One region of the Sphingomonas molluscorum genome, then DNA from elsewhere that is predicted to be linked to it. Evidence: riboswitches for the same ligand, from Rfam matches in the RefSeq annotation. Region 1 holds a riboswitch; the other holds the start of a gene.
What was found. Region 1 has a riboswitch for glycine ahead of ABDZ92_RS16195 (L-serine ammonia-lyase). Riboswitches for the same ligand answer to the same signal wherever they lie in the genome.
Positions count from the first base shown of each region.

Region 1 (4,837 bases):
GCACGCGGGCGGATCCGGGCAAACAGCCAAGCCGTAAGCGCCACCACAACAAGCAGCACCAGGATCAACGCCAGAGCCGCGGACACCCGATGCGCTCCGAAGAACAGAGGCATCCAGGCGAGGTTGAGCACCAGTTGCACCACAAAGGCGCTGACGGCGATCCCACGCCCGCGCGCGCCTCGCGCGTCGAGCACCATGGCCAAGGCCACGCCCAGCAGCAGGTAGATCAGCGTCCAGGCGATAGGAAAGGCCCAGTCCGGGGGCGTGAACCACGGCTTTGCCAAGGCGGCGTACCAGGCGTTCTGGGATCCCGCGGGAACCAGGCTGCCGGCCACCAGTCCCAGGAGGAGGACGAGCGGCACGGTCACGATCGCCCACCGCAGGAATCCCGCACGCAGTTGCGCTCTGGAAGCGATCTCGTTCACGCGCTCAATCCTGTTCATCCGGTCGCGTTGTCTGCGGTGCGGCCGGGTGCAATGCAAGCCGGAGCCGCCACTCAGAGCCTGTCCCTATTCGGGACCGCTGCCCTCGTCGGGAGCATGAGCTGCGATGAGGAACTCGACGTTGCCTTCGGGACCGGTGATGGGGCTCTGCGTCACGCCCTCCACCTGCCAGCCGCGACCGGTGAGCCAGTTCGCCACCTCCTCGCACACGCGCGCGTGCACGGCGGGATCGCGGACGACGCCGCCCTTGCCCACCTCCGCGCGCCCGGCCTCGAACTGCGGCTTCACCAGCGCGAGCAACCGTGCGCCCGGCTTCGCGAACCCCATCGGCACGTCGAGCACCTTGGCGAGCGCGATGAAGCTCGCGTCGCAGACGATCAGGTCCACCCCCTCCGGGACATGCGTCGCGGTGAGGAGCCGCGCACTCGTCTGCTCGTGCACGATGACCCTGGGGTCCTGGCGGAGCTTCCAGGCGAGCTGGTTGGTGCCGCTGTCGACGGCATAGACGCGCGCCGCGCCGCGGGTCAGGAGCACGTCGGTGAAGCCCCCCGTGGACGAACCGACGTCGATCGCAACCGCGTTGTCGACCGTCCAGCCGAAGTGCTCGAGGCCGTGGGCGAGCTTGACCCCGCCGCGGGAAACCCAGGGATGGTCGCGCCCCCGCACGTCCAGCACGGCATCGTCCGCCAGTTGCTGGCCCGGCTTGTCGATCTTGCGATCACCGACGAACACCAGGCCGGCCATCACCAGCGCCTGCGCGCGGGTGCGGCTCTCGGCAAGGCCTCGGTCGACGAGCAGCTGGTCGGCGCGGATCTTCGGCATGGCGGCCGAATGGACCGGAACGGGTCCCTCAGGCAAGCCGTCAGCAGGCGACGACGTTCACCGCCAAGCCGCCAAGGCTCGTTTCCTTGTACTCGGATCGCATGTGGTCGCCCGTCTGCCGCATCGTCTCGATCACCGCATCCAGCGGCACGATGTGGCTGCCGTCGCCGTGCAGCGCCAGGTAAGCGGCGTTGACCGCCTTCACCGCACCCATGGTGTTACGCTCGATACAGGGCACCTGCACCAGGCCCCCAATGGGGTCGCAGGTCAGGCCTAGGTTGTGCTCCATGCCGATCTCTGCGGCATTCTCGATCTGCTGGTTCGTGCCACCAAGCACCGCCGCAAGTCCCGCTGCCGCCATCGAGCAGGCGACGCCGACCTCACCCTGGCACCCCATCTCGGCCGCCGAGATCGAAGCGCGCTTCTTGTACAGGAAACCGATGGCGGCCGCGGTCGCGAGCAGCACCCGCGAGCCCTCCGGCGTCGCTCCTTCCACGAACCGCTCGTAATATTGGAGCACTGCCGGGATTACGCCCGCGGCCCCGTTCGTGGGCGCGGTAACCACCCGTCCGCCGGCCGCATTCTCCTCGTTGACGGCGAGCGCCCACAGGCTGATCCATTCCATCACCGAAGCCGGCGCCGCTCGATCGCTGCGCGCGGCCAGCGTCGTGTGCAGCGCCTTGGCACGACGGCGGACGTTCAGCCCCCCCGGCAGCACGCCGTCGGTCGCACAGCCCCGGTCGATGGAGGCGAGCATCGCCGCCCGCACCGCGTCCAGAAAGGCATCGGTTTCCTCGCGGCTGCGCCAGGCGCACTCGTTGCGACGGACGATCTCACCGATCGAAAGGCCGGTCGCCTCGCCCAGTTCGAGCAACTCGGCACCAGAGGCAAATGGATGCGCGACCGCGGCATTGGCGATGTGCAATCCGGCGCCCGCCTCCACCACCACGCCGCCGCCGATGGAGAAATAGGTCTGCGTGCGTTCGCCCCCGTCCGCATCCCAGGCGGTGAAGCGCACCGCATTGGGATGCCCGGGCAAGAACTCGTGCGAGAAGACGATGTCGTCCGCGCCGAACGCGATCGGCACCCGCCCACCAAGCTGCAGCTGGCCGCGTTCGCGCACCGCCCGCAGGATTTCCGGTACGGCGTCGGGGTTCACGGTATCGGGCAGATGGCCGGCAAGCCCGAGCACGACGGCGCTGTCGGTCGCGTGCCCACGTCCCGTCAGCGACAGCGAACCGAAGAGCTCGCAGCGGACGCGAACCGGCAGCAGCGCCTCCAGCGCCGCCTCAGCAAAGCCATGGGCCGCGCGCATCGGCCCCACGGTGTGCGAGCTCGACGGGCCGATGCCGATCGTGAACAATTCGGTGACGCTGATCGCGCGGCGCGCGTCGGCGCGGCTGTTCTGGGAAGGATCGTCCGGCATGATGAACTCCCCGCCTTCCGGCGGTTGCATGCCCCCTCTGTCCTTCCTGCCTGAGAATGCTATCCCGTCGGCGGACGCCAGCGCGCCTCTCTCCAGATGTTGATGACGACCGGTCCTTCTGCCTGAAAGTTTCCGGGGCGGTTGCTCCTTCGGCGCCGGGCTGGTGCCCGATCTCTCCCATGTCGTCGCCCCCGTGCTGCCGCTTGCGCCCGGCAGGTGTCAAGCCGGATCGGGGTCACTTCACGACGATGGGGAGGCCCGCCACGGTCATGTGCACCCGGTCGACCGCCGCGGCGACGCGCTGGTTGATGGTGCCGGCAAGATCCCGAAACGTCCTGGCGAGCGCGTTGTCGGGCACAATGCCGAGCCCGACCTCGTTGGCCACGAGCAGCACCCGCCCCCGCGCGCGCTCCAGTGCCGCCAGCAACTGCGCCAGCCGCTCCTCGGCATCCTCCTCGCCGAGCAGCAAGTTGGAAGCCCACAGCGTCAGGCAGTCGACCAGCACCACAGCGTCCTCGCGATCCGCGGCCGCGACCGCGCCGGCCAAGTCGACCGACGCCTCGACGGTCGTCCAGCGGTCATCGCGATCGGCCTGATGCCGGCGAATGCGATCGGTCATCTCGTCGTCGAACGCCTGGGCAGTCGCGACGAAGACCAGCCGACCACCCGATGCCTCTGCCAGGCTTTGTGCGTAGCGGCTCTTGCCCGAACGGGCGCCGCCCAGCACCAGCATCGTGCGTCCCGATCGTTCGATGCTCATCCTTGCCCCTTGCCTGTTGCGCCGCCAATGCGGATGGAGGCTGCCGCACCCCAAGTCGAGGCTCCGCATTGCGCGCACTGATGTTCCACGGCGGCTCCCTCGAAGAGGCGACGCACTGCTTTCCCGATGCGCCGCAGCCATGGCTCGATCTCTCCACCGGGATCAACCCCGTTGCATGGAGCCCGACGATCGCGCCCGACATCGACCTCGATCGGCTACCCTCGGAGCGATCGCGCGCGGCACTGGAGGCGGCCGCCGCCGCCGCGTTTGGCGCGCAGCATCTGGCGATCACCGCTTTGCCGGGCACCGAATTGGGGCTGCGGCTGCTCGGCGGCCTCGGGTTGCCGTCCCCGCACCGCCACGGTGCGCCCGGCTACCGAACTCACGCGGATGCCCTCGCGTGCAGCGGCACGGTCCGGATCGATGAGCTTGGGGCGGTCGGCGACGGCACCTTGCTGCTCGCGAACCCGAACAACCCGGACGGCCGCGTGGTCGCGCCCGAACAGATGCTGGACCTGGCCCGTCGCATTGCTCGCGCAGGTGGCGTGCTGGTGATCGACGAGGCCTTTGCCGACGCGACTCCAGAGGTAAGCGTGCTCCCGCATCTGACGCCAAACGATCGGGTGCTCGTCTTCCGGTCGTTCGGGAAGTTCTTCGGCTTGGCCGGCGTCCGCCTGGGCTTCGCCTGTGGCGCGGCAGATCTGGTGGCGGCGTTGCGCGATCGGCTGGGAAGCTGGCCGGTCTCCGCCCACGCGATCGCGCTCGGCACTGCCGCCTATGCCGATGCCGACTGGATCGCGGATGCCCGCAAGCAGTTGTCAGAGCGCTGCGGGACTCTGGATGCGGTGCTGCGCCGTCATGATCTCGAGCCGCAGGGCGCAGGTCCGCTATTCCGTCTGATCGAGGACGCAGGGGCGCAGGCGCTCTTCACCAGTCTGGCGCACCGGGGCATCCTGACCCGGCCGTTCGACTATGCGCCCGAGTGGCTGCGCATCGGCCTTCCAGCGGATGCGGCGGCGCTGGCGCGGCTCGACCGGGCGCTCTCCCATCGCTGAGCCGATCGCCCTGCTCGCGCTTGCGATCGATGCCGCAGTCGGGTGGCCCGAGCGGCTCTATGCCCGCGTCGGCCACCCCGTCGGCGGCTTCGCGCGCCTGATCGGTGCGTGCGAGGCGCGCTGGAACGTTCCGGACCGGCCGGAGTGGAGCCGCCGCGCCGCCGGGGTTCTCACGGTCATGCTCCTGATCGTCGCCGCAGCGGGTGGCGCCTGGCTCCTCGAACGAATGGCCCGCAACCTGCTGGGTCCGTATGGCTGGATCGGCGTGGCGCTGTTGGCGGCACCCGGCCTGGCGCAGCGGAGCCTGGACGATCACGTCCGGCCCGTCGCA
Region 1 is NZ_BAAAEL010000015.1:414,811-419,647, reverse strand. Features, by position in the region: gene ABDZ92_RS16205 (TspO/MBR family protein) at 1-425, opposite strand, end outside; gene ABDZ92_RS16200 (TlyA family RNA methyltransferase) at 510-1,265, opposite strand; gene ABDZ92_RS16195 (L-serine ammonia-lyase) at 1,306-2,691, opposite strand; glycine riboswitch at 2,792-2,882, opposite strand; gene cobU (bifunctional adenosylcobinamide kinase/adenosylcobinamide-phosphate guanylyltransferase) at 2,927-3,451, opposite strand; gene ABDZ92_RS16185 (aminotransferase class I/II-fold pyridoxal phosphate-dependent enzyme) at 3,520-4,506, shown strand; gene cbiB (adenosylcobinamide-phosphate synthase CbiB) at 4,460-4,837, shown strand, end outside.

Region 2 (4,837 bases), on a different contig from region 1:
GACGTCACCCCGGCCACCGCCAGGGTCTCACGCCGCGGGCGCGTCTTCGAGGAGAGGCGCGCCCGCGGCCCGAGATGCCAGCCTAAGGCTGGCGGACTTGGGGTTTAGAGCTTGGCGACGAACGCCGCGTACTTGTCCGCGTCCATCAGCCCTTCGAGCTCGGACGGGTCGGACAGGGTCAGGCGGAAGAACCAGCCGTCGCCTTCCGGATCCTCGTTGACGAGGGCCGGGCTCGCCTCGAGCTCGGCATTGCCCTCGACCACGGTGCCCGATGCCGGCGTGTAGACGTCGGAAGCGGCCTTGACCGACTCCACCACCGCGGCCTCGTCGCCCTTGGTCAGCTCGCGGCCTTCCTCGGGGACTTCGACGAACACGATGTCGCCCAGCTGGCTCTGGGCATATTCGGTGATGCCGACGGTCGCGACGTCGCCGTCGACTTCGACCCACTCATGCTCTTCGGTGAAATAACGGCTCATCGACGGCGCTCCTTAGCGGACGTAGTTGTGGGCAATGAACGGCATGGCGACGACTTCGGCGCTGTGCGCCTTGCCGCGCTGGGAAAGGGTGATCTCGGTGCCGGCGACCGCGAGGGCGGCGGGCACATACGCCATGGCGATCGGCGCGCCGACGCTGGGGGCAAAGCCGCCCGAGGTCACGCGGCCGATGGTCTTGCCGGACTGGTCGACGACGGCCGCGCCCTCGCGCACCGGCTGGCGCCCGTCGACGCGCAGGCCGACGCGCTTGGTCGCCGGACCCACGGCACGCTCGGCCAGGATGCGCTCGGCACCGGGGAAGCCCCCCTCCTCGCGGCGGCGCTTCGACAGCGCAAAGCCCAGGTCGGCGGCGACCGGCGTAGTCTCTTCGTCCAGGTCGTGGCCATAGAGCGGCAGGCCGGCCTCCAGGCGCAGCGAGTCGCGCGCGCCGAGACCGATCGGCTGGACCTCCGGCTCGGCGGCGAGCGCGTCGGCGAACGCCTCGGCAGCTTCGGCCGGCAGCGAGATCTCGCAGCCATCCTCGCCGGTATAGCCCGAGCGGCTGATCCACAGCGCGTGGCCCGCCCATTCGAATGCACCCGCCGTCATGAAGCGCAGCGCATCGACTCCGGGGATCAGCCGCGCAAGCGTGGAGACCGCCTCCGGGCCTTGCAGCGCCAGCAGCGCGCGGTCTTCGAGGTGGTTGATGGTGATCGAATCGGCCAGCGCCTCGCGCAGGTGACCCAGGTCGTCATACTTGGTGGCGCCGTTCACGACCATGTAGAAGGCCTCGCCCGCCGGCGCCGGCTCGCCCGCTTCGCCGAACGGGTGCGCTTCCGGCAGGCGGGTCACCATCAGGTCGTCGAGGATGCCGCCATTGTCGGCGAGCAGCAGCGAATAGCGCATGCGGTTGGCAGCCAGCACCTGGAGGTCGCCCGGCAGCAGCGCTTCCAGCGCCTGGGCCACGCCCTCACCCGTGAACAGCAGCTGGCCCATGTGGCTGACGTCGAACAGGCCGGCGTGGCTACGGGTCCACAGGTGCTCGGCCATGATGCCTTCATACTGCACCGGCATCTCGTACCCGGCGAAGGGCACCATGCGACCGCCCTTGGCGCGATGCCAGGCGTCGAGCGGCAGCAACGAGGGCGCGATCGGCTCGAAGCCGTCCGCATCGGAAGAGGAAATCGAGTCGCTCATTCGCGCAGTCTCCGGCAGGTCTGGCACGACGCAGACACAGGCCTCCCCGCATCCCCGCCGCCCCCTCTGTCACGGAACCTGAGAGCTTTCGCGCAGCGATTGTGCGCTTACCCCTTCGGTGGCGCCGGAACCACGGCGCGCTTTCCAGAGTGTCGTTGGCGCGCGCGGTCCCTTTAGCCTGAGAGATTCCGGGGCGGTTGCTCCTTCGGCGGCCACATGCGGCCTCCAAGGCCGGCGGCGCTCTCCCGCGCGTGCCCATGGCCGTTCCCGGCCATCGACGCGCCCGCTCTGGCTCGACCGCGGGGCCGAGTCAATCGGCCTCGCGCGGTGAGCGTCGATTAGACCGGCGTCCGATCAGCGCGTGGCGTTGTAGCGCAGCTGGTCCTGGGTGAGCTGGAAGCCGACCAGCGCCTCGAACGAGGCGTTGAGCACGGCCTGGCGCACTTCCGGAGTCGACAGCGGGTCGACCGCGGCATCTTCTGCGCCGGCCTTGCGCGGCCGGGTGATCTGCTGGCGAATCTCGTCCGGCAGCGTGGCCGCCGAACGCTGCACGACCGCGGTCGCGCTGCCGGTCGCCTGGGCGCGCGCCTCGCCGGGGGCGAAGTCGAGCACGGCGTGGTTGATGCGCTTGGCCACCACCTGCGATCCGCCGCGCACCACCGTCAGGAAGTACGGCAGGTCGACCTGGCGGGCGCCATCGGTGCGGGTGCGGCGCGCCTGGATGTCGAAGGTGACGGTGGAGACGATGTCCTCGCCCGTCTCGTTGCAGGTGGCGCGCACGTTGGTGATCGTCGCGGTCACGTCGATCGCGCTCGCCAGCTGGGTGCCGGCCGGATCGAACAGGGTGATGTCGCCGGTGCCGGCGGGCACGCCCGCCGCCGGGCAGGCGGAGCGGACCGTGGTGATGCCGACGCCACGGGTCACGTCGATCTCGCCTTTACGGCTGCACCCCGCGAGGGCGAGGAGCGCGACAGCGGAAACAGCGAGCGTTCGGACGATCACAGGGGAGTACACCTTTCACGACGAACGGGCCGTCGCATGCAGCGCCGACCCGGACCGCCGCCAGCATAGGAAGCGCCTTTCAAGCACGCAAGCAATCGCGTAGATGCGCAGGGGTGATGACCGATCCCGCCACGCCGCCCGCTGCCAAGCCCGTCCTCGAGCTGCTGATCGCGGCGCCCCGCGGTTTCTGCGCCGGCGTCGACCGCGCGATCCGCATCGTCGAGCTCGCGATCGAGAAGCACGGCGCGCCCGTCTACGTCCGGCACGAAATCGTCCACAACAAGTTCGTGGTCGACAGCCTGCGCGCCAAGGGCGCGGTATTCGTCGAGGAACTGGACGAGGTGCCTGCCGGCGTGCCGGTGGTGTTCTCCGCCCATGGCGTGCCCAAGTCGGTGCCGGCCGAGGCGGAAGATCGCGGCCTCGAATATCTCGACGCCACCTGCCCGCTGGTCTCGAAGGTACACCGCCAGGCCGAGCGGCTGGTGACCACCGGCCACCACATCCTGTTCGTGGGCCACGCCGGCCACCCGGAAGTGATCGGCACCTTCGGCCAGGTGCCGCAGGGCCAGATGACGCTGATCGAGACGGTGGCGGATGCCGAGGCGGTGATGCCGATCGACCCGAACAACCTCGCCTTCCTCACCCAGACCACGCTGTCGGTCGACGACACTGCCGACATCATGGCGACGCTGCAGCGCCGCTTCCCCGCGATCGTCGCGCCCAAGGCGGACGACATCTGCTACGCGACCTCCAACCGCCAGGCCGCGGTGAAGGCGATCGCGTCGTCCGTCGACCTGGTGCTGGTGATCGGCGCCCCCAACTCCTCCAACTCGCTGCGGCTGGTCGAGGTCGCCGAGCGCGAGGGCACGCCCGCCCATCTGATCCAGCGCGGCAGCGAGATCGACTTCGCCTGGCTGGAGGGTGTCGGCTCGCTCGGCCTCACCGCCGGGGCGTCCGCCCCCGAAATGCTGGTGCGCGAAGTGGTCGATCGCCTTGCCGAGCGCTTCGAGATCCGCGAGCGCGAGGTCGAGATGACCCGCGAGACCCTCACCTTCAAGCTGCCCCGCGGCCTCGAAGCCGCCGCCGCCTGACCGGTGGCCGTCTATACGCAGGTTTCGGCGGAGGCGCTCGGCGCCTTCCTCGCCCGCTATGACGTGGGCGCGCTGGTCTCGGCCAAGGGGATCGCCGAAGGGGTCGAGAACTCCAACTATCTGGTCGACACCACCCGCGGCCGCTTCATCCTGACGCTCTATGAAAAGCGCGTGGATGCGGGCGACCTGCCCTTCTTCTTCGCGATGATCGATCGACTCGCCGACGCCGGCAATCCGGTGCCGCCCGCGCTGCCCGACCGCACCGGCACGGTGATCCAGACGCTGGAGGGGCGCCCCGCCTGCCTGATCGAGTTCCTGTCCGGCGTATCGCTCAGCCAGCCGACGCCGGCGCAGGCCCGCGCCGGGGGCGCTGCGATGGCGCGCATGCATGCGGCGCTCACCGACTTTGCCCCGACCCGCCCCAACTCCATGGGGGTGGAGACCTGGCCGCAGCTGTTCGAGCAATGCGCGTCCGGGCTCGACAGCATCCAGCCGGGCCTGCGGGATCGGGTGGGAAGCGCGCTCGACAGGGTGCTCGCCGCCTGGCCGCACCAGCTGCCGGTCGGCGCCATCCACGCCGACCTGTTCCCCGACAATGTGCTGATGCTGGGCGACGAAGTCACCGGCCTCATCGACTTCTACTTCGCCTGCACCGACGTGCGCGCCTACGACCTCGCCGTGATGCACTCCGCGTGGAGCTTCGACGGCACCGGCACGCCGCTCGACCCCGCCGTTGGACGCGCTTTGCTGGCGGGGTATGAAGCCGGCTTCGGCCTCTCGCCCGACGAACGTGCGGCGCTGCCCGTGCTGGCGGAGGGGGCGTGCATTCGCTTCCTGCTGACGCGCGCTTGGGATTGGATCAACACCCCCGCCGATGCGCTGGTGACGCGCAAGGACCCGCTCGCCTATCTGCGGCGGCTCGATTGGTACGAGAACAACAGGAACGCGTTTGCATGACCGAACTGACCCCCGTCGAAATCTTCACCGACGGCGCGTGCAAGGGCAATCCCGGCCGCGGCGGCTGGGGCGTGGTGATCCGCTCTGGCGAGCACGAGCGCGAGATGTCGGGCGGCG
Region 2 is NZ_BAAAEL010000001.1:382,803-387,639, forward strand. Features, by position in the region: gene gcvH (glycine cleavage system protein GcvH) at 105-476, opposite strand; gene gcvT (glycine cleavage system aminomethyltransferase GcvT) at 489-1,670, opposite strand; glycine riboswitch at 1,826-1,928, opposite strand; gene ABDZ92_RS01930 (hypothetical protein) at 2,025-2,672, opposite strand; gene ispH (4-hydroxy-3-methylbut-2-enyl diphosphate reductase) at 2,789-3,763, shown strand; gene thrB (homoserine kinase) at 3,767-4,720, shown strand; gene rnhA (ribonuclease HI) at 4,717-4,837, shown strand, end outside.
Region 2: linked by a shared signal. The riboswitch ahead of gcvT (glycine cleavage system aminomethyltransferase GcvT) and the one ahead of ABDZ92_RS16195 (L-serine ammonia-lyase) in region 1 are both predicted to bind glycine.